Regions from separate parts of the Actinoplanes sp. NPDC026619 genome, predicted to be linked through region 2. Evidence: riboswitches for the same ligand, from Rfam matches in the RefSeq annotation. Region 2 holds a riboswitch; the other holds the start of a gene.

Region 1 (14,100 bases), on a different contig from region 2:
TGACGGCAGTCGATCCGGGGCCACGCTCAACGCGCCGGATGAGGCGTACTGGAACGGCGCGGCCGAGGGCCGGGAGCTGATCGGCCCGGCCGATTGCGTGGAACAACTGCGCGGGCTGATCACACCGGACCCGATCACGACCCGGCGCTGGCTGGACGATTGGATGAAGGTGCAGGGCCACGTGGGTTATCCGCCGCCGGAGGACTACCAGCATCTCATCGAGGTGTTCGGCAACGTCCGCGTCGGCCCGGTCACGGTGGCCGCGCCCGGCGGACGCCTCGACTTCCTGGCGTCCTACCAGAAACTCCTGCGCCGGGTCCGCAAGGAGCGCAAGGCCGGTGGCGGACCGCCCGGGACGGTGTGGCCCGAGGACCGGGGCGTGCTGCACTGGGCCGACCTCGACGGCGGTGGTCCGGTGTGCTGGCTGCCGGTGGTGATGGACCCGAGCCGCTGGCCGGTCATCGTCTTCGACGCCGAGATGCGCAACGGGACCGTGCACCTGATGAGCACGACCCGTTTCTGCTGGAACTGGCCACCAACGCCGACTTCCGGCCTTGAGTCACGTTCGGGCTCGACCCAAGGCCGTACAGAATCGAAATCGTCAGTTGTTTGCCGCGTCGGCGAGTTCCTGCAGGGCCTCGGGGGTGAACAGGCTGCCGGGGATGAACATGGTCAGGCGGGTCAGCGGGAAACCGGCCGCCATCTGCATCATCGCCGGGTCGGCGGTCAGCGCGCCGGCCATGCCGCCGCTGGCCTCGGCCGCCATCTTGGCGAACACGTCGCCGAGGATCTCGGCGCCGCGCGGGTCGGAAAGCCATTCGGCAATGGTGGACTCCGGGGTGAGCGGAATGCGCGCCTCGTCGCCCGCGATCTCCACCGTGGCCGTGGTGTGCAGATCGCGGGAGGAGGAGCCGACGGCGATCTCGTAGGTGCCGGCCTCGACCACCCAGCGGTTCAGGCGGATCTCCCAGTAGGCCAGGTCGGCGCGGTCGATGTGCATCTTGACGGCGACGGTCTCGCCGGCCTTGATCTCGACATTGGCGAAGGCCTTCAACTCGCGCGGGGCGCGAGAGACCCGGGAAGAGCCGAGGCTGACGTACGCCTGGACCACCTCGCGGCCATCGCGGTCGCCCGTGTTCGTCACGTCGAGTGAGATCTCGATGCCACCGGGCGTGACGGTCGCGGCCGCCTGGCCATAACTGAACGTGGTGTAGGAGAGGCCGAAGCCGAACGGGTAGGCGACCTCCTGCTCGCGGGCGTCGAACCCGCGGTAGCCGACGTGGATGCCCTCGCCGTAGCGGACGTGCCCGGCCTCGCCCGGGAAGTCCAGGTAGGACGGGTGGTCCTGCAGCCGCAGCGGGATCGTCTCGGTGAGCCGGCCGGACGGGTTGACCGCGCCGAACAGCACGTCGGCGAGGGCGCTGCCGCCGGCCTGGCCGAGCAGCCAGCCCTCGACCACGCCGGCCACGCTCGCCTCCCACGGGGTGGTGCGGACGACGGCGCCGTTGGAGAGGACGACCACGGTGCGGGGGTTGGCGGCAGCCACCCGTGAGATCCGGGCCAGCTCGGCGGCGGGCAGGTCGAGCGACTCCCGGTCGGCGCCCTCCGTCTCGTTGGCCGTCGCCGCGAACACCACGGCTACGTCGGCGTCCCGGGCGATCTCGGCGTCGTCGGCGCTGAAGCGGATCCGGCCGGGCGCGGCCGCCTCCAGTGCGGACAGCGCGTCATCGAGCCGGGTCGGGGTGATCTGTGAGCTACCGCCACCCTGGTAACGCGGAGTGCGGGCGGACTCGCCGATCACCGCGATGGTCTGCGCCGGGTTCAGCGGCAGGACCGCGCCCTCGTTCTTGAGCAGGACGATGCCGCGGGCGGCGATCTCGCGGGCCAGGGCGTGGTGGGCGTCGGCGTCATAGTCGGTCCTGGCAGCGCCGAGGGCCTTGCCGACCAGGGCCTCGACCCGGCCGGCCGACGTCGCGAGAGTGTCGGCGGGGAGCCGGCCGTCCCGCACGGCGGCGATCAGCTCCCGGTCGCCGGAGTCGTCCGGGCCGGGCATGGTCAGGTCGAGCCCGGCGCGGACCGCCTCGACCCGATCCACCACGGCGCCCCAGTCCGACATCACGAGACCCTCGAAACCCCACTCGTCGCGGAGCACCTCGGTCAGCAGGAAGTGATTCTGGCTGGCGTACACGCCGTTGATGCGGTTGTAGGCGCACATCACGGTCCACGGCTGGGCCTGCGTCACCACCCGCTGGAACGCCCGCAGGTAGAGCTCACGCAGCGTGCGCTCGTCGACGTCGGCGCTGACCCGCATCCGGTCCGTCTCCTGGCTGTTGACCGCGAAGTGCTTCAGCGACGCGCCGACGCCGCCGCTCTGGATGCCCTGCACCCACGCCGTGGCGAGCACCCCGGCGACCAGCGGGTCCTCGCTGAAGTACTCGAAGTTGCGGCCGCCGAGCGGGGTGCGCTTGAGGTTGATGCCGGGCCCGAGCAGCACGTGCACGCCCATCGCCCGGCACTCCTGCGCGAGCGCCTCGCCCATCCGGCGCAGCAGCTCGGGATCCCAGGTCGAGCCGGACGCGACGGCCGGCGGGAAGCACGTGGCCGGCTGCCCGGCGAGGATGTCGTCGGCGTCGGCGACCTGCAGGCGTACGCCGTGCGGGCCGTCGGTCAGAGTGATCGCCGGAACGTCACCGGCGGCCGTGGTGGACCAGAAGGCGCTGCCACTGGTGATGGCGGCCTGTTCGTTGAGTTCCATGTGCGATCCTTACTGAGTACCTACTAAGTAATAAGTATTCTGCAACATAGACTTACCCGCTGTGAAGGAGCTATGCGTGTGATCCGGCGTGAACGGCTCCGCCTGCCCGCCGCCGAGAGGCGCCGGCAGATCATCGACGTCACCGCACGGCTGATCGCCGAGCGCGGTTTCTGGGGCCTGTCGATGCAGGACGTGGCCGACGACTGCGGGCTCACCGTGCCCGGCCTGCTGCATCACGTCGGATCCAAGGACGGCCTGCTGCTCGCCGTCCTCGACGACCGCGACCGGGCGGACCGGCGCGCGCTCGACGAGACGAGCAGCGACGAGCCCCGCGAGCTGTGCGCGGCGCTGGTGCGGCGCAACGCCGGGCAGCCCGAGATCGTCCGGCTGTTCGCCGTGCTCGAGGCCGAGTCGCTGACCCCCGGCCACCCCGCGCACGACTACTTCGCGGCCCGCCAGCGGAAGACCCTGGACGGGCTGTGCCAGATGCTCGAGGGGCGAGCGCCCGACCCGGCCGGGCTGGCCGTCCGGATCGCCGCGATGATGGACGGCCTGCAGGTGCACTGGTTGCGCAATCCGGCCGAGATCGACCTGGTCACGCAGTGGGAAGCGGCGGCCGGCGTGCTCTTCCGCGACGTGGACCCGCCAACTGGCGGGTAGATTCCGCCGGATGGCGCTCGGGCGAGGCGACGAGCGGACGCATCCTGGGTGACAGCGGTCACATTCCCGTCCACCAGGAGGTTCGCCGTGACTCAGACTCTCCCGCCGCCACCGTTCGACCCTGAGCTGGCCGCCGCCCTCGGCGTGATCAGCGAGATGCTCCCGCCCTTCAGCCTCGACAGCATCGCCGAGGCCCGGGGCGGCGGAGCGTTTCCCGCGCTGACCGACGAAGAGCTGCGTCGCGACGGCGCGTTCACCGTCGAGGAGCGCCAGGTGCCCGGGCTCGGCGACGATCCGGACATCACGCTGCTGATCTGCACGCCGACCTCGGTCGAGGGCGCCCTCGGCTGCGTTTATCACACCCACGGCGGCGGCATGGTGCTCGGCAACCGGCGGATGGGCGTTGACGGGCTCCTGGACTGGGCGGCCGAGTTCGGCCTGGTCGTCGTCTCGGTGGAATACCGGCTCGCGCCGGAGACGCCCGACCCGGGCCCGATCGACGACTGCTACGCCGGCCTGAAGTGGACCGCCGAGCACGCCGCCGAACTCGGCTTCGACCCGAGCCGGTTGATCGTTGCCGGTGGCAGCGCGGGCGGCGGTCTGGCCGCCGGGCTGGCCCTGCGCGCCCGGGACGAGGGCGGCCCGGCGCTGCTCGGGCAGATGCTGATGTGCCCGATGCTCGACGACCGCAACGACACCGTCTCGGCGATCCAGATGGCCGGGCTCGGCGTGTGGGACCGCGAGGCCAACCGGATGGGCTGGTCGGCGCTGCTCGGCGACCGGCACGGCGGGCCGGACGTCTCGCCCTATGCGGCGCCGGCTCGCGCGGCCGACCTGTCCGGCCTGCCGCCGGCGTTCATCGACGTCGGCTCGGCCGAGACGTTCCGCGACGAGGACGTCGCCTACGCGACCCGGATCTGGCAGGCCGGCGGCCAGGCCGAACTGCACGTCTGGCCGGGCGGTTTCCACGGCTTCGACATGATGGCGCCGGCCGCCGCGATCAGCCAGGATGCCCGCAACGCGCGGGTACGCTGGCTCAACCGGTTGTTCTCGTAAGGGGGCGTCGTGCGGGATCTCGCAGTGCGGCTGGCGGCTCTCGACGCCGACGCGGGCGCCGCGCTGCGAGTGATCTCGTACTTCGACAGTCTCACCGAGACCAGGGCGGGCCTGCAGGCGATCGTCCGTGGCGCCGCCGTGCTGGCCGGCTGTGCGGCCCGGCTCGACGACCACGGTCGCCGGGTCCACGTCCGGGTCGACCCGGACGGCAACGCCGCTCCGCTGCCGGGGCCCGGCGATGACCGCTGGATGCGTACCCTCGTGGTCCCGGACGGCTCGGCCACGCTGGCGCTGGAGCGTGCCGGTGAGCCCGGCCCGGTCGAAGCCATGATCTTGGAACGCGCCGCCGGCGCCGCGCGTGCGGTCCTTGATCGCACGCGCGGCCGCGTGCCCGCGGCCGACCCCGCGCTGGTCGAGCTGATCGTCGATGCGTCAGCTCCTTCTGACGTACGCGACCAGGCCCTCCACAAACTCCACCTGGCCGCGGCCGCCGGCGTGCGCGCGGTGGCCCTGCCGTCCGGGCCGGCGCTGCTCGGGCCGGGCGCCGCCGTCGCCTTCGCCCGCGCCGGCATCGGGCCGTCGGTCGCCCCGGCCGAGCTGCCGGCCTCCTACGCGGCGGCCCGGGTGGCCCTGCGCTTCGCGGCCGACGGCACCCCCGAGGACCCGGGCCCGACCGTCGTCCAGCACGACTCGCTGGGCGCCCTCGCGGTGCTCGCGTCGCTGCCCGCCGACACCGAGGTGCCCGACCTGAGCGCGCTCGAACACGCCACCGCCGCCGCGCCGTGGGTCCTGTCCACGCTGTACGCGTTCGCCGACGCCGTCAGCCTGCGCGCCGCCGCCACCACGCTGCGGCTGCACCACTCGACGCTGCAGGACCGCATCGCCCAGGCCGCCCACCTGCTCGGCTGGCCGATCACGACCCCGGCCGGCCGCCTGCGCCTCCAGGTAGCCCTGACGTTGCGCCGCCTGCGCCGCCATCCCGCTTAGCACAAATGAAAGATCGTTCGCTTAAACCGAGCGTGTGAATCCGCTTTGGACTCACGGACGGTGTTGCCCCGCTTACGGATAGGTGATGCTGGGTCCCGACGATGTCGACGAATGTCGATCAGGGGGGATCGCGTCATGACCGACGTGGCAGTTCTCGGCGCGGGGCCGTACGGATTGGCGGTCGCCGCCGCGCTGAGTGGTGCCGGCGTGGAACACCGGGTGATAGGCGAGCCGATGTCCTTCTGGAAGGACATGCCGGAAGGCATGCTCCTCCGGTCGAACTGGACCGCCACGTCCATCGCGGACTATCGGGGGCCGGTGTCCCTGGACGCCTATGTGGCCGCAACCGGCGCGGAGTTCGGCAAGCCGGTGCCGCTGGAAAACTTCGTCGCGTACGGCGAATGGGTGCAGTCGCAGGTCGCGCCGGAGGTGGACCGCCGCGCGGTCCGCACCGTGACGCGGGTGGGGGACGGCTTCACGCTGTCCTTCGGCGACGGCTCGTCGCTGCGGGCCGGGCGCGTCGTGGTGGCGGCCGGGATCGCGCCCTTCGCCCGCCGCCCGGCGCCGTTCGCGGGCCTGCCGCTCGCCACCCATGCCAGTGAGCACCGCGATTTCAGCCGCTTCAAGGGGGAGCGGGTGATCGTCGTCGGGGGCGGGCAGAGCGCGCTCGAATCGGCCGCGCTCCTGCACGAGTCCGGCGCCGAGGTGGAGGTGCTGGTCCGCCGCGACCAGCTCACCTGGCTGCACGGCGGGAAATATCAGCGCATGCTCGGCCGGGCCAAACCGCTGTTCTACGCGCCCACCGACGTCGGGCCGCTCGGCCTGTCCCGAGTGGTGGCCGCCCCGTCGCTGTTCCGGCGGCTGCCCCGGTCGGTGCAGACACCGGCCGCCCGGCGGGCCATCCGGCCGGCCGGCGCGGAGTGGCTCATCTCCCGGCTGCGCGAGGTGCCGATCCGGCTCGGCTTCCCGGTGCGGTCGGCGTCGGTCTCGGCCGACGGCAAGCAGATCCGGGTCGAGTCGGCCGGCGGCGACGTCGTCACCGGCAGCCACCTGATCTACGGCACCGGCTATCAGGTCGACATCACCCACTACCCGTTCCTTGCGCCCGAGCTGATCCGGTCGGTGCGCCGGGTGGAGGGCTACCCGGTGCTCGGGCCGGGCCTCGAGTCGACCGTTCCCGGCCTGCACTTCGCCGGCGCGCCCGCCGCGTGGAGCTTCGGGCCGATCATGCGGTTCGTGTCGGGCGGCTGGTTCGCGAGCCGGGCCGTCGCCGGGCGGATCGCGGGCCGGCGGCAGTGATGCGGTCACCCGGTGCCGTGGTGCTCGGCGGTGACTACCAGGGGCTCGGCATCGTCCGCAGCCTCGGCGAGCACGGCATCCCGACCGTCGTCGTGGACGACGAACGCTCCATCGCCGCCGCCTCGCGGTGGACCGGCGCGTCGGTGCGGGTGCCGAGCCTGCGCTCGGACACCGACGTGCTCGACGCGCTGTCGCTGGCCCGCGCCCGGTTCGGCGATCTCGACGGCTGGGTGGTGTTCCCGACCCGCGACGAAAATGTGGCCGCCCTCAGCCGGCACCGGTCGCTGCTCGCCCGCAGCTGGCGCATCCCGGCGCCGCCGTGGGACTGCGTGCGGACGGCCTGGGACAAGCGCGAGACCTACCGGATGGCCCAGAAACTTGGGGTGGCGTCGCCACGCACCTGGTTCCCGCTGTCGGTCGCCGACCTCGACGAGGTCGACCTCTCCGCCCCGGTGATCATCAAGCCGGCCATCAAGGAGAACTTCTTCTACGCGACCCGGGCCAAGGCGTGGCGGGCCGACTCGCTGCCATCACTGCGGCGGCAGTTCACGCGAGCGGCCGAGATCGTGCCGGCCGGCGAGATCCTCGTGCAGGAGATGATCCCGGGCGACGGGCAGTTCTCGTACTGCGCGTTCGTCCGCGACGGCGCCGCGGTGGCGAGCATGACGGTGCGGCGGACCCGGCAGCACCCGTCCGACTTCGGCCGGGCCAGCACGTTCGTGCAGACCGTGCCGCTGCCCGCGCTGGAAGCGCCGTCGCTCACCTTCCTGCGCGAGATCGGCTACTACGGGCTGGTCGAGGTGGAATTCAAGCTGGACCCGCGCGACGGCGAATTCAAACTGCTCGACGTCAATGCGCGGACCTGGGGTTACCACTCGCTCGGGCGGGCCGCCGGCGTCGACTTCCCGTACCTGTTGTTCCGCGATCAGATCGGCCGGCCGGTGCCGCCCGGCGTGGCGCGCAGCGGCGTGTCATGGATCCGGCTGGCGACCGACGTGCCCAACGCCGTCGTCGATCGGGCGCGCCCGGCGCCATACCTGCGCACGCTGCGCGGCATCGACACCGAGGCGGTCTTCTCCCGGCGCGATCCGCTCCCCGGCCTCTACGAGCTCGCCCTGTTGCCGTACCTGGCCGTGAAGCGTGGTCTGTGATGTTCGAAGCCACGGCGCCGTTCGCGTTCTTCGACTACTTCCGTGTCCCGTACCGGATCATGCAGTTCCTGACCCCGCCCGGCCGGCACGCTCTCCGCCTGGCCGGCACCGACGGCCCGTTGCTGACCTGGCCGTCGGCCGGGGGAGTGCTGGGCCGGCAGGTGATCGACGGCATCCCGATCTTCGCGCACCACACGGCGCCGTCCTCGTCCCCGTTCGCGCTGCCCTTCGACCCCGGCGAGGTCATGTGGCGCTATTGGAGCGAGCACTACCAGGACCGATCGGCCGTGCGGGCGGCGCTCGTGCGCCTCTATTACCTGCTCCGCCCGGCGATCCCGCGACCCGCGCAGATCCGGCTGCGGCAGGCGTTCACCCGGGTGCAGGAGCAGGCCACCTTCCCGGCCTTCCCGGTCGAGACCGCGCTGCACGATTTCCACGAGTGGATGTTCCAGCTGGTCGCGACGTTCGCCGGCCGCCCGGTGCCGTGGCTCGGCCTGTGGCCCGGCGGCCACACCTGGGCCCTGGTGCTGACCCACGACGTCGAGACCGCCGCCGGCCTGGCCAACATCGAGGTCCTGCGCGACATCGAACGCGCCGCCGGCCACCGCTCCTCGTGGAACTTCGTGCCCCTGCGCTACCGCACCCCCGACGGAGTCCTGACCGCGCTGCGGGCCGAGGGCTGCGAAATCGGCGTTCACGGCCTGCGACACGACGGCCGCGACCTCGGCTCACGCCGGCTGCTCCGGCGCCGGCTTCCCACCATCCGGGTGTACGCCGAGAGGTGGCAGGCCGCCGGATTCCGCGCACCCGCCACCCAGCGCACCTGGAGGTGGATGCCGGAGCTGGGTTTCGCCTACGACAGCTCCTACCACGACACCGCCCCGTACGAGCCGCGCCCCGGCGGCAGCCTCAGCTACCTGCCCTACTTCATCGGCTCCCCGGGCGCCCCCGGCGACATGGTCGAGCTGCCGATCACCCTGCCGATGGACCACACCCTGTTCGCCATCCTCCAGCACCAGGACGCAACGCTCTGGCTCGACAAGGCCACCCACCTGCGCGACCGGAGCGGCCTGGCCCTGATCCTCACCCACCCCGACTACGCCACCGACCCACGCGTGACCGACGGCTACCGCCAGCTGCTGGACAAGTTCCACGACGACCCCACCGCGTGGCGCCCCCTGCCCGCCGAAGCCGCCGCCTGGTGGCAACGCCGAGCGGTCTCCACGGTGACCAGATCTCCGGCCGGCTGGACGATCGAGGGCCCAGCCAGCACCGAAGGCACCGTTCACCTCTGCCGCCCAGGCACCCCAGCCCTCACCAACCCGCAGTGACCGGCCGCGCCTGCGCTTGCCGGATCGCGCACGTGAGAGGGCTTGTCATGTTGACGCCCTTGACATCAGGACGTGATTGACTGCATCTCTAGGCATATGCCCGCAACGTGGCGGGGCACTCCGTCCTTGGGCGGCCCGCCAGGCGGCTTTTCGCGGACCGGCACGAGATGGGGAGCAAAGATGCGTATCAGCGACATTCTCCGCGTCAAGGGCGACCGAGTCGTCACGGTACAACCCACCGCAGACGTGACCCAGCTGCTGACCCTCCTGGCCGAACACAAGATCGGCGCCCTGATCGTCTCAGCCGACGGCGCCCGCGTCGACGGCATCGTCAGTGAGCGCGACGTGGTGCGCGCCCTGGCCGCCCGAGGCGCCGCCGTCCTGACCGAACCGGTGTCGAACATCCACACGGTGCAGGTGCGCTCGGTCGCTCCCGAGGCCCCCATCGAAGAAGTAGAGCGCCTGATGACCGACAACCGCTTCCGCCACGTGCCGGTGGTCGAGAACGGCGCCCTCAAGGGCGTGGTGAGCATCGGCGACGTGGTGAAGAACCGCATCGACGAGCTGGAAGCCGAACGAAGCAGCCTGACCGGCTACATCACCGGCGAACGAGTCTGACGCCCACCACCCACCCGGCGACCATGCCGTTCCGCCGGGTGGGCGGCAGCCGAGCCTGGCCTCGCCCGAAGGAATCCGGCGTTCGCAGTCGGCGGACGCGTTTCCGCCCGGGTGCTTCGGCCGCCGAATCGAGCAGCGAGTGAGGCCGGCGATTCTCGACCCCACCGAACCCCTCGCGCGCCGCTCGGACCGTCGGCCTGCCTTGACGGGCCGACCGGCCCGCCGGGGTGCGGCGGAGGCCCGCCGGAGCTGGCACAACGCTGCTGGACTGGGGTTTCTCGGCCCGGCCGTGTGGGCTGGACCACTCGGCCCATGCGTCAGCGAAGCGGGTGGGTGGCTGCTAACGTGTCGGGCAGGTCATGAGTGTCAGCGCGTAGCCCCGGCTTGCTGACCGGCAACCCTTGCGTTCGCGATGGGGTGCCCCGGGTGAGGACCGGGCCCGGCGTCGACCGACGCGGGCAAGCGCGGACCCTCCTGGGTCCCTGATCCTCGCAGAGGTCTGCCATGTCCCTTGCCGTCCACACCACCGACCTCGACGTCATCGGCGCCGGTTTCGTGCACCTCGACTACGCCGCCACCGCGCCCTGCGTCCGAGCCGCCGCCGACGCCGTGAACGCCCTGCTCCCCAGCTACGGCAGCGTGCACCGCGGCACCGGCCCCCGCTCGCAGACCTCCACCCTGGAATACGAGCGCGCCCGCGCCGTCATCGCCTCCTTCCTCGGCTGTCGCCCCAGCGACCACGTCGTCTTCACCCGCAACACCACGGACGCGCTGAACCTGCTGGCCCGCGCCCTCCCGCCAGGCACCACCACCGTCCTCTTCGACGGCGAGCACCACGCCAACCTCCTGCCCTGGCCCAACCAACTCCGCCTGCCCGCCCCCACCAGCCCGGAAGAGGCCGTAGCAGCCGTCGACCGCGCCTTAACCGCCCTCCGCGCCACCGAGTCCGCCGCCGACCAGGTCTCCGCACCCGCCGCCCGTGATTCCGCCTACACGGCCGTGCGCGACTCAGGATCCGCGTCGGCCGCCGTGGGTGGTTCCCAGTTCGCGGCCGCCGGCCTGGGTGGCTCCGTGCCGGCTGGCCGCCGCCCCGTGCTGCTGGCGGTGACCGGTGCCAGCAACGTGACCGGCGAGCTGTGGCCGATCACGGCCTTGGCCGAGGTCGCGCACTCCCACGGCGCCCGCATCGTCGTCGACGCCGCCCAACTGGCCCCGCACCGGCCGATCGACCTGCGCGAGATCGGCGCCGACTACGTCGCGCTCTCCGGCCACAAGCTCTACGCCCCGTTCGGCGCAGGCGTGCTTGCCGGCCGCGCCGACTGGCTGGACGGGGCTCCGCCCTACCTGGCCGGCGGCGGAGCGAGCGCCGCAGTCGGCGACACGATCGGCGACGTCCGCTGGCAGGCCGGCCCGGCGAGGCACGAGGGCGGCACGCCGAACCTGCTGGGTGCGGTGTCCTTGGCAGCGGTCTGTGCGGCCTTGACCGAGGCCGACCGAGCCGAGCTGCACGACCGTGAGCAACAACTGCTGACCCAGCTGCGCGACGGCTTGCGGTATGTGACTGGCGTGTCCGAGGTGAGCATCTTCGGACCGCGGAGCGAGCGTGTGGGAATCGTATCGTTGTCGCTCCCGGGCCACGACCCGTCCGGCGTGGCGACACGCCTGGCCGACGAATTCGGCATCGGCGTCCGCGCCGGCCTGTTCTGCGCCCACCCGCTGGTCCGCCGATTGACCGGCGCCACCGGCAACAACGGCTGCGATGGCGGCCTGCTGCGCATCAGCTTCGGCTTGGGCACCACCCCGGCCGACATCGACTGCCTGCTGGCCGCCCTGCAATCAGTGCTGAGGTAGGAAGACCGCGGACATCTACGCGCCAGGATCATGGAGCTCGGCGTAGATCTGGTTGATCTAAGGTGCCGGCATGTCGATTCTCGCCACGGACGCGCACCGTGCCGGTCACCAGATGCGGCACCGAGCGCTGCGCTGGGGCGCGGTGCTCTGGGTGGCGGTCATGTTCGCGGGCGCGCTGGCCTCGATCGGCACATGGGTGGGATGGCGGAACGCCGATCCTCTGCCCAGCGATCAGCAGATGACGGAGATCGTCGGCGAGGTACTACCGGCGGCTACGGTCGGTGAGGTCGAGCGGTGGGACGTGACTTTCGGCGACCGGATGCCTGACTGGGTCAGTCTGCTGATCACCGACGACGAGTACGACGGCGGATCGGCACTGGTGACAGTGCCGGTGACGGACATCTCGGCGGTTCGCGAAACCCTGGCGCGGACCGGCTGGCGGATCCTGCCGAACTCAGGTGCCAAACGGCTCAGCGATGCTCAAACCGTGGAGTTCGTAACCGCGCGTCGTCACGGCGTGGAGATGGCCGTCTTCCACGACACTTCGTACGGCGGCGACGGCATTGTCTTCCAGCATCCCGAGCCCACTGCGGTGCGGGAGTTGGCGCTGGTCGGCGGCATCGTCGGGCTGCTGATCGGCGGATGGGTGGCGCTGAGGTTCACCGCCCGGCACGTCGGTCGCCGGCCCTGGAACGTGCCGGCCTGGTCCGGGGGCGCTCTGCTGGCGCTTCCGACGGCCGCAGCGATCTCACAACTGCTCCGCCCCTCAGCGGCGATTCCACCGGACGTGCCCGGAGCGCCGTGGGAGGCGTACATGATCTTCAAGCTGTTGACCGGCCTCGGGTTGATCGGCTGGGGATATGCCCTGGCGTTGCGCCTGCGGCACCGATCCAGGTGACGCCCTGAAGCCGGGGCATGCGGGTTGATCATCCGGCCGGGAACTGCGTCTGGTGAGCCGATCCAGCTCGGCAAGGGCCGCTCGGTGTAGCCGCTCCAGCTTGGCGATCAGACCCCGGCGGGCGTTCACGGGCAGAAAGCGCCGGGTCGTATCCCGCTGGGTCCGTCCCGGCCGGCGACGCCGGCCTGAGAGACTCGGACCATGACCATCGTCAAGATCAACGCCATCACCGTGCCGGCAGACAGCGGCGACGAGCTGGCACGCCGTTTTGCCGCGCGGGCCGGCGCCGTGGATGACCAGGACGGTTTCGAAGGCTTCGAGTTGCTCCAGCCGGCCGACGAGCGGACGACGTGGCTCGTGGTCACCCGCTGGCGTGATGAGGAGGCATTCCAGGCATGGGTCAGTTCACCGGCTTTCGCGCACGGGCACCGCTCAGCCGCCGAGCGCGGCGGCAACCCCGCGCCGCCGCCGGTCGGGGTGCACAGCGAGGTCTGGACCTATGTGCCCGCCGGGGGATCGAGTCCGACGCGGTCATGACCGACGGTACGACGCCGATATGGCCACTGGCGTCGGTGGCACACGACTGTCCCCGCCAGCCGCGATGATGGAGCGATGACGACCTATTCCGGCACGAAGGAGTTCGAAGGCGCGACCTTCGTCAAGGCCAGCTTCAAGGGCGCCGCCCTGCGATTCTGCGATGTCAGCGGTGTGACGATGCGCGGCGTCGATGTGGACGGACTCGACATCGACAGCCACGACCTGTCCTTCGGCAGCCTCTTCGTCAACGGGGTCGACGTGGTGCCGCTCGTGGATGCCGAGCTCAACCGGCAGTTCCCGGGCCGCGAGCTGCAGAAGGCGCAGACGCTCGAGGGGCTGCGCGAGGGCTGGGTCGCCGTGCAGTCCGCGTGGCAGACGACGGTGGCGGGCACGCCGCCCGGCCTGGTGGACGCCCACGTCGAGGACGAGTGGTCCTTGGCCCAGACCCTGCGGCACCTGGTCCTGGCGACCGACGCCTGGCTCCGCGGCGCGATCCTGCGGGTGCAACAGCCGTTCCACGAGATCGGCCAGATCTTCACCGGGGCCGACGAGATGGGCTTCGACATGTCGATCTTCCGCGCGGAACCGCCGGTCTTCGCGGAGATCCTCGCGGTGCGTGCCGAGCATCAGCGGCTGGTGACCGATTTCCTGGCCACGGCCACGACGGAGCTGCTCGCCGAGGAACGCGAGAACCCGTGGGGCGGCGGTGACTGGCATCCCAGCGTCGGTGACTGCATTCGCGTGATCCTGGAGGAGGAATGGGCGCACCTGCGCTACATCCGACGGGATCTCGCTCGTTTGCGATAGCCCAGAAGAAGCCGGCCATGTGCTGAACTGGGAGGCGTGCAGATGCGTCCCGTAGAACTGGAGGCGATCCGTGCCGGGGATGTCGAGGTGGCGTTCCGCCGGTGGGAACGGCCACGGCTCAAGGTCGGCACCCGGATGCGTACCGCGGTC
Region 2 (14,100 bases):
TGGTCTACCTGGCCACGGTCACCAACGTCGCCGGCGATCTCGAACCTGCCGCCCGCGCCGTGCTGACCCTGCCCACCGGCGTCACCCCGGGCACCCTGCCGGCCGGCTGCAGCGCCGCCCTCCCGGTGGTCACCTGCGCTCTCGGCCCACTGGTCGGCGGCAGCTCGGCGAGCGTGCCGATCCCGGCGGTCGTGGACGGCACCGCCGCCGACCACCCGGTCGCCTCGCTGCGGGCGGCCGGCAGCGGCGCGGATGCCAACGGCGGCAACGACACCGGCACCGCCGCCCTCACGGTCAACCGTCCGCCGGTCGCCGTCGCCGACACCGCGACCACCACCAACGGCAGCGCGGTGAGCGTCCCGGTGCTGGCCAACGACACCGACCCGGACGACGCGGCCGGCACGCTCACGGTGCTCGCGATCGTCAGCGGGCCGGCGCACGGCGCGGCCGTGATCGAGGCCGGCGGGACGATCACCTACACGCCGGTCGCGGGCTGGGCCGGCGCCGACGGCTTCGACTATCAGGTGGCCGACCCGCACGGCGGCACGGCCACCGCCCGGGCCACCGTGACCACCGCCAACGCGGCGCCGGTCGCCAACGACGACATGATCAATACGCTGCCGAACAGCGCGATCCAGATCGACGTGCTGGACAACGACTCCGACCCGAACCCCACCGACACGCTCACCGTCGCCGGGGTCACCCAGCCGCCGCCGACCGCGGGCACCGCCACCTTCACCAGCGGCGATGTCACGTTCACGCCGACCTCGTCGTTCGGCGGCACCGCCTCGTTCGACTACACGATCAGTGACGGCCACGGCGGCACCGCGACCGCGACCGTGCGGGTCGACGTGGCCAACGCGGCGCCCACCGCCGCCGACGACGTGCTGACCGCCCCGGCCGGCGCCGCCGGGCTGCCACTGCTGGTGCTCGCCAACGACACCGACCCGAACAACGACGCGCTGACCGTCACCGCCGCCGGCGTGGCCGACCACGGCACCGCCACGGTGGCCCCGGACCACCTGAGCGTTCTCTACACGGCCCCGGCCGGTTTCGCCGGTGCGGCGACCTTCACCTACGACATCAGCGACGGCAACGGCGGCGCCGGCACCGCGACCGTCACGGTGACCGTGGCCAACGGGCGGCCGACCGCCTACAACTTCACCGTCAACACCGTCCACCACACCGCGGTGACCCTGAACGCGATCGTCCAGTCGACCGACCCCAACGGCGACACGCTGCGCGTCTCCGGCACGACCGACCCGGCGCACGGCACAGTTTCGCTGGACGCCACCGGAAAGATCACCTACCTGCCGGACGTCGCGTTCGCGGGCTCGGACACCTTCAGCTACACGATCGACGACGGCAACGGCGGCACCGACACCGGCACCGTCTCGATCACCGTGGCCAATGCGGCCGCGGTGGCCCGGCCCGACATCGCGACGGCGGCCGGTGGAACCCCGGCGGTCATCACCGTGCTGGCGAACGACGACCCCGACCCGAACGGCGATCCGCTCACCATGACGATCGTCGGGGTGGCGGCGCACGGAACCACCTCGATCGGGGCCGACCGGCGGATCACCTACACGCCGGACGCCGGGTTCGTCGGCACCGACACCTTCGGCTACCGGCTCGACGACGGCCACGGCGGCACGACCAGCGCGACCGTGACGGTCACGACGGTGAACACGGCGCCGGTGGCCCGGGCGGACGCGGCCGCCACCGACACCAATATGGCCGTGGTCATCGCGGTGCTGGCCAACGACGACGACCCGAACGGCGACACGATCGCGCTGGATGCGGCGGGCACCGGCGGGCACGGGCAGGTCACCGACAACCACGACGGCACGCTCACCTACACCCCGGCCGCCGGCTTCTACGGCACCGACTCGTTCCTCTACTCGATCCACGACCCGTCCGCGCTGACCAGCTCGGCGATCGTCACCGTCACGGTGCGCGACGCTCCGCCGGTCGCCGCCGACGACACCTTCCGGGTGCGGCCGGACGTGCCCACCCAGCTCGGCCTGCTCGCCAACGACACCGACCCGAACACCGGGCAGCGGCTCAGCGTCGCCTCGGTCGGCCCGGTCGCCAAGGGCACGGTCACGCTGGGCACCGACGGGACGGTCACCTACCGGGCCGCCGCCGGCAGCATCGGCCCGGACGGCTTCACCTACGTGCTCACCGACGACCTGGGCCGCACCGACACCGGCGACGTCACCATCACCATCGACGGGGCGCCCACGGCCGTCGACGACACCGCCACCACCGCCTCGGCGACCGCGGTCGACATCCGGGTCGTCACCAACGACACCGACCCCGAGGCCCTGCCGCTCACCCTCGTCACGGCCGGGCAACCCGGTGACGGCAGCACCCGGATCAACCCCGGCGGCATCGTCACCTACACCCCGGACAGCGGCTTCACCGGCACCGACTCCTTCGGCTACACCATCCGGGACCCGATCGGGAACACCGCCACCGCGCAGGTACGGGTGCGGGTCGCGAACGCCGTGCCGGTCGCCCGGCCGGACGTGGCGGCGGGGCTGGCCGACCGGCCGCTCTACGTCGACGTGCTCGCCAACGACAGCGACCCGAATCCCGGGCAGACGCTGGCCATCGACGGGGTGGGCAACCCCGCGCACGGCACCGCTGAGGTGGCCGCGGGCCGGGTCCGCTTTCTGCCCGAGCGCGGCTGGACCGGCCAGGACACGTTCGGCTACCGGATCAGCGACGGTCACGGCGGGCTCGGCGGGTCGACCATCACGGTCACGATCAGCGGCGGTGCTCCGATCGCGGTGGCCGACGAGGGCACCACGGCGTACCGGAAGCCGGTCACCCTGCGCGTGCTGGCCAACGACCTCGACCCGGCCGGCACCCTGAAGGTCGACTCGGTCACCCAGCCCGCCAAGGGCACGGCGAGCCACACCGAGAGCTCGGTGACCTACACCCCGCCGGACGGCTTCGGCGGGCCGGCCACGTTCGCCTACAGCGCCACCGACGACGCCGGCCACCACACCGGCGCCGCGGTCACCGTGACGGTGGGCGCCCCGCCCACCGTGCCGGACAAGTCGGCCACCACCAAGCCGGGCGACCCGATCGACGTGCCGCTGCCGCACACCGAGAAGGGCGGCCGCAGCGTCACCGTCATCTCGGTCGGCAAACCGGCGCACGGCTCGGCGGTGCTGAACGCCGACGGCACCGTCACCTACACCCCGGACCCGGGCTTCAACGGCGTCGACACCTTCACGTACGACGTGGTCGACCCGGACGGCAACGTGGCCACCGCCTCGATCATCGTGACCGTGGCCAGCCCGGCCGCCGCCAACCAGCCCCCGATCGCGGCGGCCGACACGGTCACCATGGCGGCTGGTGACACGGTGGTGGTGCGGCCGACGCTCAACGACAGCGACCCGGACGGCGATCCGGTCACCATCGTGAAGCTCGGCAAGCCCGCCCACGGCGCGGTCCTGGCCGGCGCCGGAGACACGGTCAGCTATCGGCCCGCCGACGACTTCGCCAGCGGCGAGGACAGCTTCGACTACACGATCGCGGACGGGCGTGGCGGTCTCGCCACCGCGACCGTGACCATCCACGTGCGCGAGCTGGACTCGCTGCCGACCACCGGCAGCAACGCCCTCGTGCTGGCCCGGGCCGGCCTGTTCGCCATTGCGGTCGGTGCGGTCGTCTACTGGCTGGGACTCCCCGGCAAAAAGCGCGCTGACCTCTGACATTTACGCCTACCGCAGCCGGTCGCGGTCACCGGCGCCCTGGCGCCGCTGCTCGGCGGGGCGATGGTCATGTTCGGCGGCCACCTGGTCCCGGCGCCCGGCCGGCACCGGAGTTGATCGGCCGGGGCTGAACGACAGTAAGGGCGGGTCGCCGAAGCGACCCGCCCTTACCGGTTGTTACGACTGGACTCAGAAGTCCATGTCACCGCCGCCCGGGGCGCCGGCCGGAGCCGGGTTCTTCTCGGGCTTGTCGGCCACGACGGCCTCGGTGGTGAGGAACAGCGCAGCGATCGACGCGGCGTTCTGCAGCGCCGAGCGGGTGACCTTGGCCGGGTCGATGATGCCCGCGGCCAGGAGGTCGACGTACTCGCCGGTCGCGGCGTTGAGGCCGAAGCCCGCTTCGAGGTTGCGCACCTTCTCGACCACGACGCCACCCTCGAGGCCGGCGTTCACGGCGATCTGACGCAGCGGGGCGTCGAGCGCGAGCTTCACGATCTGCGCGCCGGTCGCCTCGTCGCCGGTCAGGTCCAGCTTCTCGAACGCGGTCTTGCCGGCCTGCACGAGCGCGACGCCACCACCGGGGACGATGCCCTCCTCGACGGCCGCCTTCGCGTTGCGAACGGCGTCCTCGATGCGGTGCTTGCGCTCCTTGAGCTCGACCTCGGTGGCCGCGCCGACCTTGATGACCGCAACGCCGCCGGCCAGCTTGGCCAGGCGCTCCTGCAGCTTCTCGCGGTCGTAGTCGGAGTCCGACTTCTCGATCTCGGCGCGGATCTGGTTGACCCGGCCCTGGATCTGCTCGGCGTCGCCGCCGCCGTCCACGACGGTGGTCTCGTCCTTGGTGATGACGATCTTGCGAGCGGTGCCCAGCAGGCTGATGTCGGCGTTGTCGAGCTTGAGGCCGACCTCTTCGCTGATGACGGCGCCACCGGTCAGGATGGCGATGTCCTCCAGCATGGCCTTGCGGCGGTCACCGAAGCCCGGGGCCTTGACGGCGACGGACTTGAAGGTGCCACGCACCTTGTTCACGACCAGGGTCGCCAGGGCCTCGCCCTCGACGTCCTCGGCGATGATGACCAGCGGCTTGCCGCCCTGCATGACCTTCTCGAGGACGGGCAGCAGGTCCTTGACCGCGGAGATCTTGCTGTTCGCGATCAGGATGTAGGGGTCGTCGAAGACGGCCTCCATGCGCTCGGCGTCAGTCATGAAGTACGCCGAGATGTAGCCCTTGTCGAAGCGCATGCCCTCGGTGAGCTCGAGCTCGAGACCGAAGGTGTTGCTCTCCTCGACGGTGATGACGCCTTCCTTGCCGACCTTGTCCATGGCCTCGGCGATGATCTCGCCGACCGTGGAGTCACCGGCGGAGATGGAGGCGGTGGAGGCGATCTGCTCCTTGGTCTCCACGTCCTTGGCGAGCTGCTGCAGCGCCTCGGAGACGCTCGCGACGGCGGCCTCGATGCCCCGCTTCAGGGCCATCGGGTTGGCGCCGGCGGCAACGTTACGGAGGCCCTCGCGGACCAGAGCCTGCGCGAGAACGGTCGCCGTCGTCGTGCCGTCACCGGCCACGTCGTCGGTCTTCTTGGCGACCTCCTTGACCAGCTCAGCGCCGATCTTCTCGAAGGTGCCCTCGAGCTCGATCTCCTTGGCGATGGATACACCATCGTTGGTGATCGTGGGCGCGCCCCACTTCTTCTCCAGCACGACGTTGCGGCCACGGGGGCCGAGCGTCACCTTGACGGCATCGGCGAGCTGGTTCATGCCACTCTCGAGGCCGCGACGAGCTTCCTCGTCGAATGCGATGATCTTGGCCATACGGCTGTGTCCTCCTGGACATACGCGGTGCCGGGCCTCATCGGCCCCGCCCGTTGAGTCTCTGCGGACGTCACCACCTGGCGATGTGACGTCCTCAGGCCGAGCCGGAAAGCCCGCGACGACCGGCCCCGTGCCTCGATGCCGATGGCGGCACCGCGACCGAGACCCCACCGTCCCGACCTGCTTGGCACTCAACAGTCGTGAGTGCCAATGACCTGTTTAGCACTCCCCGGGGGCGAGTGCAAGAAAACGCCACCTTGCGGGCAGCCGGCCGGACCCTCAGAAAGTCTCCGGCGCGGACATGCCGGCGAACAGGGATCGGCTGGTCACCGGGCCTTCGGCGCGGCGCGCCTGGCAATACGCCACGAGGGCGGCCATCGCCCAGAGCAGAACGGTGGGCACCGCCACGATGGTCGAGGCGATGCCGCCCCAGGCCGCGTCGGCCAGCCGGGGCAGCACGGTGACCGCCAGCGAGGCGACGATCAGCCCGCCCAGCGGCATCATCGAGAGCAGGTGGAGCGCGCGGCGCCGGCCGTTGCCACGCTCGATCAGCACCACGCAGCCGAGCACCCCGGTGAAGGTGAGCACGCCGGTGGAGAGCAGGCCGAGGCCGACGGCGAGCGGCACCGCGACGGCCGGACCGAGCCGGTCGGCGGTGAGCAGCAGCGGCAACGCCTGGGTGACCACGCTGAAGGCGGCGAACCACAGCCAGAGCGTGCGCAGCCGGTAGACCACCAGGCGCCACAGCGCGGCCGGCCGGGGCGGCACGCCGAGCGCCGCCCGATAGAGCGCCACCGCGACCGTGCCGGCCAGGCAGATCACCATGGGCAGCGCGGAGACGGTGAAATAAGCCAGCCACATCAGCGGGAGCAGCAGCAGGCCGAAGCCGCCGAGCAGGTCGAGCAGGGCGGGCGCGGCCACCACGGTGTCGTCCACCCGGCCGACGAAGAAGTGCATCGGCAGCGCGGCCAGCAGGCCGACCGGCAGCAGCGGCAGGCCGCAGCGGAGCAACACGCCGCCGAACCGCCTGAACCAGCCACGCAGCCCCGAGCCCGGCGGCGGGACCAGCGGATCGTCCGCGTCGGCGACGAGGTCCACGGGCGTGCCCGGGTATGGCAACTCGGCCGTCCGCGACTCCGGGTCGAACGGATCGGCGCTCTCCACCACCACGTCCCCGACGAGGTGCAAGACGTCCTCACCGTGGTCCATCGACACACTTTGCCCCAGCAGTCCGGTTATCGGCAACGGGTTGCCGGGGTGGTCCTCGCCGGGGTAGGCAGGACGACGTGGAGAGCTGGCGGGTGCACCGGGTGACAGCGCAGGACGCGGCCCGGGTGCGGGCGCTGCGTCTGGAGATGCTGGCCGACAGCCCGCTCGCCTTCCTGGAGACCCTGGCCACGGCGGCGGCGCGCCCGCACGAGGCCTACCGCCAGCGGATCATCCAGGGGTCGCGTGGCTGCCAGCTCGCGCAGTTCGTGGCCGACCCGGGCAATCGGGCCCGGCTGATCGGGCACGCCGGCGGCACGGTCCTGCCGGACGACCCGAACGAGACGGTCGTCTTCACCGTCTACGTCACCCCGGCCCGGCGCGGCGGCAAGCTGCTGGCCGAGCTGGTCGAGGCGGTGGCCGCCTGGTCACGGGCGTGCGGGCGGGACAGATTGATGCTGGAGGTGGCGGAGGGTAATCACCGCGCCATCCGTGCGTACGAAAAATTGGGTTTCGAGGACACCGGTGAGCGGGTGCCCCACCCGGTCGTGCCGAAGCTCACCGAGCTGCGGATGCGTCGTCGGATCTGACGAGGTCGCGCTGCCAGAGGATGTCCGACTCCACCTCGCGGTAGCCCATCTCCCGATTGATCCGCAGCATGTGCTCGTTCGTCGTGGCATTGAACGTGTCGATCACCTCGACGCCCGGGCAGAACGTCCGGGTGTAGGCGAGATTGGCCAGCTTGATCAACAGCCCGAGCCGATGGCCACGGTGGGCGGGTGCGACCAGGGTGCCGCTCTGCCAGGCATGCGGCCCGCCGTCGGCCATGCAGTTCATCATGGTCCAGGCGACCAGGCGCTCGCCGTGCATCGCGCCGGTGTGGAAGGTGACCCGCCCGCGGGCGACCCGGCTCCGCTCGCCTTCGCGGATCCGCTCGGCGTCGACGACCTCCGGCTCCCAGTCCAGATCGCCGGTCGGCGCCTCCCCGAGGAAGCTGCTGTCGAGCGCCGCGACGTCATCGATGATCTCCTCGGGCGGCACGCCGCTCCACTGGACCAGCCGATAGCCGTCAGCCCGGGTCCAGGCATCGGCCAGCATCGCGGCGTACCGGCCCTGGTCGGCCTCGCGCAGGTCGAGCCGGCTGCGCAGCTCCTCGAGGCCGGCCTGCGCGCCCATCGCGCCGGCGAAGCCCACATTCGACGGCTGCTTGACCGACTGGCCGAGCAGCCGCACCCGCCCCTGCGACCGGGCGCGCTCGACGGCCACCTCATAGAGCTCGCGACCCACCCCGCGCCGCCGGAGCGGTGGCGTCACCAGCAGCTCGACGTGCGCGTTGCCGAGGTTGTCGACCTGCGGGTACATCATCTCGAGGTAGCCGGCCGGCGCACCGTCGAGGCGGGCGAGGAAGTATTCCGAGGTGTGGCCCGCGGGCGGCGTGGTCACCCGGGCCGCGAACACCTCGCGACTCTGGATCGGGAGGTCGGCCCGGTCGTGCGCCATGCAGGCCGAGTCGATCTCATAGGCGTCATCGGGCGACACGAGCGGACCGATAGAGACGGACATGGCCGCCACCCTGCCGGGCAGCGGCCATGAAACCAAACGATTTTGGTCGGGAGGACGAACGCACAGCGCCTCCGGCACTGGGTCGTTGGGCACCTCGAGAGATTGTCGCCAAGCTCGAAGGTGAGGGGCCGCGTACGGCGTCGGCCCTCCCGCAGAGAGCATCCTGCCGACACTGAGATCGGTGCGCAAGTCCTCTGCGGATGGAATCTTCAACTTAAGGCAGAGTAGTGGTTACCGAGAGTTATCCAAGCAGGCCGGCCTCGCGAGCGCCCTTCAGCGACGGTTTGATCCGATGAGTCGGCCCGACCAGCTCGGCCACCGCGTCCAGCGTCTTGAGCCCCTCACCGGTATTGAAGACGACCGTCTCCTTCTCCGGGTCGAGCTTGCCGCTCGCGACCAGCTTCTTGAGCACGGCCACCGTGGTGCCGCCGGCCGTCTCGGCGAAGACGCCGGTCGTCTCGGCCAGTAGCCGGATGCCCTCGCGGATCTCGTCGTCGTCGGCGTAGTCCATCCAGCCACCGGTGCGGCGGACGGCCTCGATCGCGTACGCCCCGGCGGCCGGGTCGCCGATGTTCAGCGACTTGGCGATGCCGGTCGGCTTGACCGGAATGATCTGATCGGTGTCGTTCTGCAACGCCGTCGCGATCGGGTTGCAGCCGGCCGACTGGGCGCCGAACACGGCCCAGCCGCCCTCGGGCGCGGTGACCAGGCCGATCTCGACCAGCTCGGTGAAGGCTTTGTCCACCTTGGTGAGCAGCTCGCCGGAGGCCATCGGGATGACGACCTGGGCCGGGATGCGCCAGCCGAGCTGCTCGGCGACCTCGTAACCGAGCGTCTTGGAGCCCTCGGCGTAGAACGGGCGCACGTTCACGTTGACGAACGCGGTGTCCTCGAACTCGTCGGTCTCGACCAGTTCGCCGCAGAGCCGGTTGACGTCGTCGTAGGAGCCCTCGATGGCGACCAGTTCCCCGCCGTACACCGCGGTGGTGATGATCTTGCCCGGCTCGAGGTCGTGCGGGATGAAGACGATGCTCGGCACACCGGCCCGAGCGGCGTGGGCGGCGACCGAGTTGGCCAGGTTGCCGGTCGAGGCGCAGGCGAAGCGGGTGAAGCCGAGGCCGCGGGCGGCGGTGAGCGCCACCGAGACGACCCGGTCCTTGAACGAGTGGGTCGGGTTGGCCGAGTCGTCCTTGACGAACAGCGGGGCGCGCAGGCCGACGGCGGCGGCCAGGGCGGGCGCGCTGACCAGCGGGGTCAGGCCGGGGTCGAGGGTCACCCGGGTGGCCGGGTCCTGGCCGGCCGGAAGCAGACCGGCGTAACGCCAGATGTTCTGCGGGCCGGCCTCGATCTGCTCACGGGTTACCCGCGCAAGTGCGGCCTGGTCGTAGGCCACCTCGAGCGGGCCGAAACACTCGTAACACGCGTGCTGCGCGACGAGCGGATATTCGGCGCCACAGGCGCGGCAGACGAGGCCGCGGGCCGGGGAATCGGTAACAGTGGGTGTGCTGACGGCAGACGTCATCGAGGCCTTCCCTCTCATCTTTCCCCGGCGGCAATCTGCCGCGGCGAGGACGGAATTAGCACCTGCCGAGCGCGGCCTCTTCTTCGAGACATGCACGGTGGTTGCCGGGGCTTCACAGGGCCGTTCCCTCTGCCCCTCTGGATGAGGTATTCAGTTGTGTTTCCAACACCTTACGTCGGCCTTGGGCCCTCTGCGCCAGCAGAATCCCGAGGTGTGAGCGGCACAACCCCTACGAGGTGATGTCCTTGCGGGTGAAGCGCCAGAACGCCAGCGACCAGAAGACGGTGGCGTAACAGATCGCCGCGATCGCGCCCTTGACCAGGTCATCCACCTGCGCCGGAGTGGAAAGCAGGCCCAGCCAGGCGTCGCTGAAGTGGGTCGGCAGCAGGGTGCGCACGCTGCCCAGCGCGGTGATCTGGTCGAGGATGCTGGAGAGGATCCAGAGCAGCACCGCGCCGCCCACCGCGCCCAGCGCCGCGTCGGTCAGCACCGACAGCAGGAAGGCCAGGCCGGCCACCACCAACATGATCACCGCGAGGTACGCGACGATGCCGGCCAACCGCAGCAGGCCCTCACCGGCCGGGATGGCGGCCGCGATGGTGCTGCCCAGCGGATGCCAGCCGTAGCGCAGGGTGCCGACCAGCAGGCCGGTCCCGGCCAGGATCAGCAGCGCCAGCAGCGAGTAGCCGAGCGCGACCACCAGCTTCACGGCCAGCAGACGGACCCGGGGCACCGGGATGGCCAGCAGGTAGCGCAGGCTGCCCCAGCTGGCCTCGCTGGCCACCGGGTCGCCGCAGAACAGCGCGACCACCACGACCAGCAGGAAGCCGGCCGACACCGCAAGGCAGAACAGCGCGAAGTTCAGGCCGCCCGAGGTGGCCAGGTCGACCAGGCTGCCGAACGCCCCGCCGTTGTTCTCGTCGTCGCCGTTGCCGCCGCCGAACTCGAACGCGACCAGGATGATGATCGGCAGCAGCGCCATGAAGCCGAGCGCGAGCTGGGTCCGCCGCCGCGACGCCTGCCGCCGCACCTCGGCCCAGATCGGCATGGTCGCCGACGCCCGATAGCCCGTTACCGCGCTCATCGGTCTCCACTCCCCCGCGAGTTGTCCCCGACCAGCGCGAGGAAGGCATCTTCAAGTCGCCGGCGCGGGACCACGCGATCCACGTCGACGCCGGCCCGGACCAGCGACGCCACCGCCTCGGAGCGGGACGTGCCGTTCATGTCCACGATCAGCCCGGACGGACCGTCCGGAAGCACCGATCTGACCCCCAGTTTTTCCAAGATCAAAGATGCCGCCGGTACGTCGGAGACCTCGATCTGCACCGAGGGCGACTCCCCGACGATGTCCTCGACCGGCCCGGACGCCACGATCCGGCCCTTGTTGACCACCACCGCGTGCGTGCAGGTCTGCTCCACCTCGGCGAGCAGGTGGCTGGAGACCAGCACCGCCCGCCCGTCGGTGGCGTAGCGCTTGAGCACCCGGCGCATCTCGGCGATCTGCGGCGGGTCGAGGCCGTCGGTCGGCTCGTCCAGCACCAGCAGCTCGGGCAGGCCGAGCATGGCCTGGGCGATGGCCAGCCGCTGGCGCATGCCGTGGCTGTACTTCTTGGTCTTGCGGTGCACCGAGTCGCCCAGGCCGGCGATCCGCAGCGCCTCGTCGAAGTGCGCGTCCGCCTCCGGCCGCCCGGTCGCGAGCCAGTAGGCCTTCAGGTTTTCGTAGCCGCTCAGATGCGGCAGGAAGCCGGGGCCTTCGACCAGCGCGCCCACCCGGGACAGGATCGGCGCGCCCGGCATCAGCCGGTGGCCGAACACCAGCGCGTCGCCGCCGGTCGGCATGGTCAGCCCCATCAGCACCCGCAGCGTGGTCGTCTTGCCCGCGCCGTTCGGCCCGAGCAGGCCCACGACCTGGCCACGCTCCACCGAGAAGCTGACCTCTTCAACAGCGACGAAGCCATCGCCGTACGCCTTCCGCAGCCCCCGAACCACCAGCGGCGTGTCCGCGAAGTCGGAAAGAACCTCGTCGTGCCGCCGGCGCCGCAGGCCGCGCCGCACGAGCAGGACCACCGCGAGACCCAGCGCGATCGCCACCAGCAGGCCGCCCAGCACCCAGCGCCACACCGTCTGCGGGTTGGCGATCGGCGTGCCCACCACGGTCGGCAGGGTGAGTTGGGTGCCGAGCTGGACGGTGTAGGTGATCGGCTTCGCCGGGCTGAGGAACGCCTGGTCACTGGTGGCGACCACGACCCGCACGGTGTGCCCGGAGTCGATCCGCCGGACGATCGCCGGCAGCGTCACGGTGACCGGCTGGGCCGCATCGATCGAGGCCGGCAGGCCGGTGAGCCGGACCGGCGCGACCAGACCGGCGCTGAGCGTCTCGGCGCCCGACTCGTCGACGTCGTAGAGCTTGACGAAGACCGTGGCCTCACCGGTCGGCGACGCCACGCGCAGCTGCACGGCCGGCGCGCCGGCCACCTCGATCGCGCTGGTCACCGGGGTGGATTCGAACGTCGCGTACTGGCCGGGGATGTCGGCGGCGACCCCGCCGAGCAGCTCGCTCAGGCGGCTGCCGGCGCCGGGCAGCGAGGAAAGGGCGGCCGGGTTGCCGTTCGGCGGGTTCGCGACCGGCTGCGCCGGCCCGGCGAGGGAGACCTGGGTGCTTCCGGTTCCGCCGAGGCTTGGGTACGCCTTCGTCGAGTAACCGTTGGTCACGAGGCCCCGGTCGAGCGCGCTGAAGCCGGCCACCCGGGAGTAGGTGAAGTCGTCCGACGGCGCCTTGCCTTCGCCCTTCACGTAGTGGTCGAGCCACTGCACGGTCAGGTATTTCACCCGGTCCTGGTCGGTCTGCGGGCCGGCGCCGCCGTCGTGGCCGCCGGTGAACCAGGCGACCTTCACCGGTGTGCCGGTCGCGGCGATGCCCTTGGCGTTCGCGTCGCCCTCGGCGAGCGGGAAGAGCGTGTCGACCGCGCCCTGGATCAGCAGGGTCGGCGCCTTGATCTGGTCGAGCACGGTGGCCGGGCTCGACTTGCGCAGCAGAGCGGTCGTCGCCGCGTCGGCCGTGCCGGCCGTGGCGAGCTGCAGGTAGGCCGCGCAGACATCGGCCGCGAACCGCCCGCAGGCCGGGTCCTGCCCGGCCGGCACCGGCGCGTTCGGGGTGAGCGTGGCCGCGCCGTTGCCGAAGTAGAGGCCGGCCCAGCCCTTCTTGAAGACACCGCTCGCGGTAGTGGCCGCCGACTGCTGCAGGAAGACGTTGGTCAGGTCGTTCCAGGTGATCGACGGGACGATCGCGTCGACCCGGGGGTCCTGCCCGGCCAGCAGCAATGCCAGCGCGCCGCCGTAGGAGCCACCGACCACGCCCACCCGCGGGTCGCCGGTCGCGTCCAGCTGGATCTCCGGCCGGGCGGCCAGCCAGTCGAGCAGGCCCTGCGCGTCGCGCACCTCGTAGTCGGGGCTGTCCAGGTGGATCTGGCCGCCGCTGCGGCCGAAGCCCTGCGCGGTCCAGGTCAGCACCGCGTAGCCACGGTCGGCCAGCTCTTCGGCGTTGTCGCTCACCGAGTCCTTGGTGCCGCCGAACCCGTGCGCGAGCAGCACCGCCGGCACCTTCCCGCTTCGATCGCGAGGAAGGTACAGCCGGGCGTCCAGGTCGACACTCTCCGCGCCGGCCGGCCCGGTCTTCACCGTGATCTGCTCGTCGGCGCTGGTCCAGCCGGGCCGATCGGGCCACACCACCCAGCCGATCAGGGCCGCGACCAGGACGAGGACCACCGAGCCGGAGACGACACGGCGGCGGGTAGGCCGGGGCAGCGCACGGCGCAGCCGGCTCGACAGTGACATGCGGCAAAGCTATCCGGCTGCGTCTGAGCCTCTGCTGTGAAGCGTCTCAGCGGGCGTGTCAGCGATAGCGTGGGTGCACAACATCGAAACGGCATCCTGACGACGGGGGACATCTCGCGGTGGCCGATGAACTGACACTGATCGTCACCACGCAGTCGGCGCCGCTGGACGCCCGGCGCGGCGTCGTGCGGCTGCACCCCGCGTTGATGGCGGCCCACGAGATCAAACCCGGCGATCCGGTCCGCCTGACCGGCCGGCACACGACTGCCTGCCGGGCGATACCCACCAAGACGGCCGACGCCAGCCGCGAGCTGCTCTACGCCGACGAACTGATCATCGGCAATCTCGGCCTGCGCGACGGCGGCAAGGTCATCCTCAGCAAGCTGCCGCTGGTGCATGCGCGCCGGGTCACGCTCAGCGACCCGTCCGAGATCG

The links. A riboswitch is a leader RNA that binds a small molecule or an ion and turns the genes downstream of it on or off. The one in region 2 is predicted to bind S-adenosylmethionine.
Region 1: another riboswitch for S-adenosylmethionine. It lies ahead of AB0E90_RS38735 (aminotransferase class V-fold PLP-dependent enzyme); the one in region 2 lies ahead of thrC (threonine synthase).

What each region holds. Positions count from the first base shown of each region.
Region 1 is NZ_JBEZYA010000024.1:20,837-34,936, reverse strand. Features, by position in the region: gene AB0E90_RS38780 (hypothetical protein) at 1-388, opposite strand, end outside; gene AB0E90_RS38775 (glycoside hydrolase family 3 C-terminal domain-containing protein) at 602-2,755, opposite strand; gene AB0E90_RS38770 (helix-turn-helix domain-containing protein) at 2,828-3,415, shown strand; gene AB0E90_RS38765 (alpha/beta hydrolase) at 3,503-4,471, shown strand; gene AB0E90_RS38760 (helix-turn-helix domain-containing protein) at 4,481-5,458, shown strand; gene AB0E90_RS38755 (NAD(P)-binding domain-containing protein) at 5,594-6,757, shown strand; gene AB0E90_RS38750 (ATP-grasp domain-containing protein) at 6,757-7,908, shown strand; gene AB0E90_RS38745 (hypothetical protein) at 7,908-9,239, shown strand; gene AB0E90_RS38740 (CBS domain-containing protein) at 9,420-9,857, shown strand; SAM riboswitch class IV at 10,213-10,328, shown strand; gene AB0E90_RS38735 (aminotransferase class V-fold PLP-dependent enzyme) at 10,362-11,708, shown strand; gene AB0E90_RS38730 (hypothetical protein) at 11,779-12,606, shown strand; gene AB0E90_RS38725 (antibiotic biosynthesis monooxygenase) at 12,808-13,143, shown strand; gene AB0E90_RS38720 (DinB family protein) at 13,219-13,950, shown strand; gene AB0E90_RS38715 (hypothetical protein) at 13,993-14,100, shown strand, end outside.
Region 2 is NZ_JBEZYA010000007.1:229,188-243,287, reverse strand. Features, by position in the region: gene AB0E90_RS18005 (Ig-like domain-containing protein) at 1-3,728, shown strand, start outside; gene groL (chaperonin GroEL) at 3,918-5,540, opposite strand; gene AB0E90_RS17995 (hypothetical protein) at 5,820-6,749, opposite strand; gene AB0E90_RS17990 (GNAT family N-acetyltransferase) at 6,896-7,336, shown strand; gene AB0E90_RS17985 (GNAT family N-acetyltransferase) at 7,305-8,309, opposite strand; gene thrC (threonine synthase) at 8,551-9,831, opposite strand; SAM riboswitch class I at 9,843-9,979, opposite strand; gene AB0E90_RS17975 (ABC transporter permease subunit) at 10,061-10,915, opposite strand; gene AB0E90_RS17970 (alpha/beta fold hydrolase) at 10,912-13,665, opposite strand; gene AB0E90_RS17965 (AAA family ATPase) at 13,785-14,100, shown strand, end outside.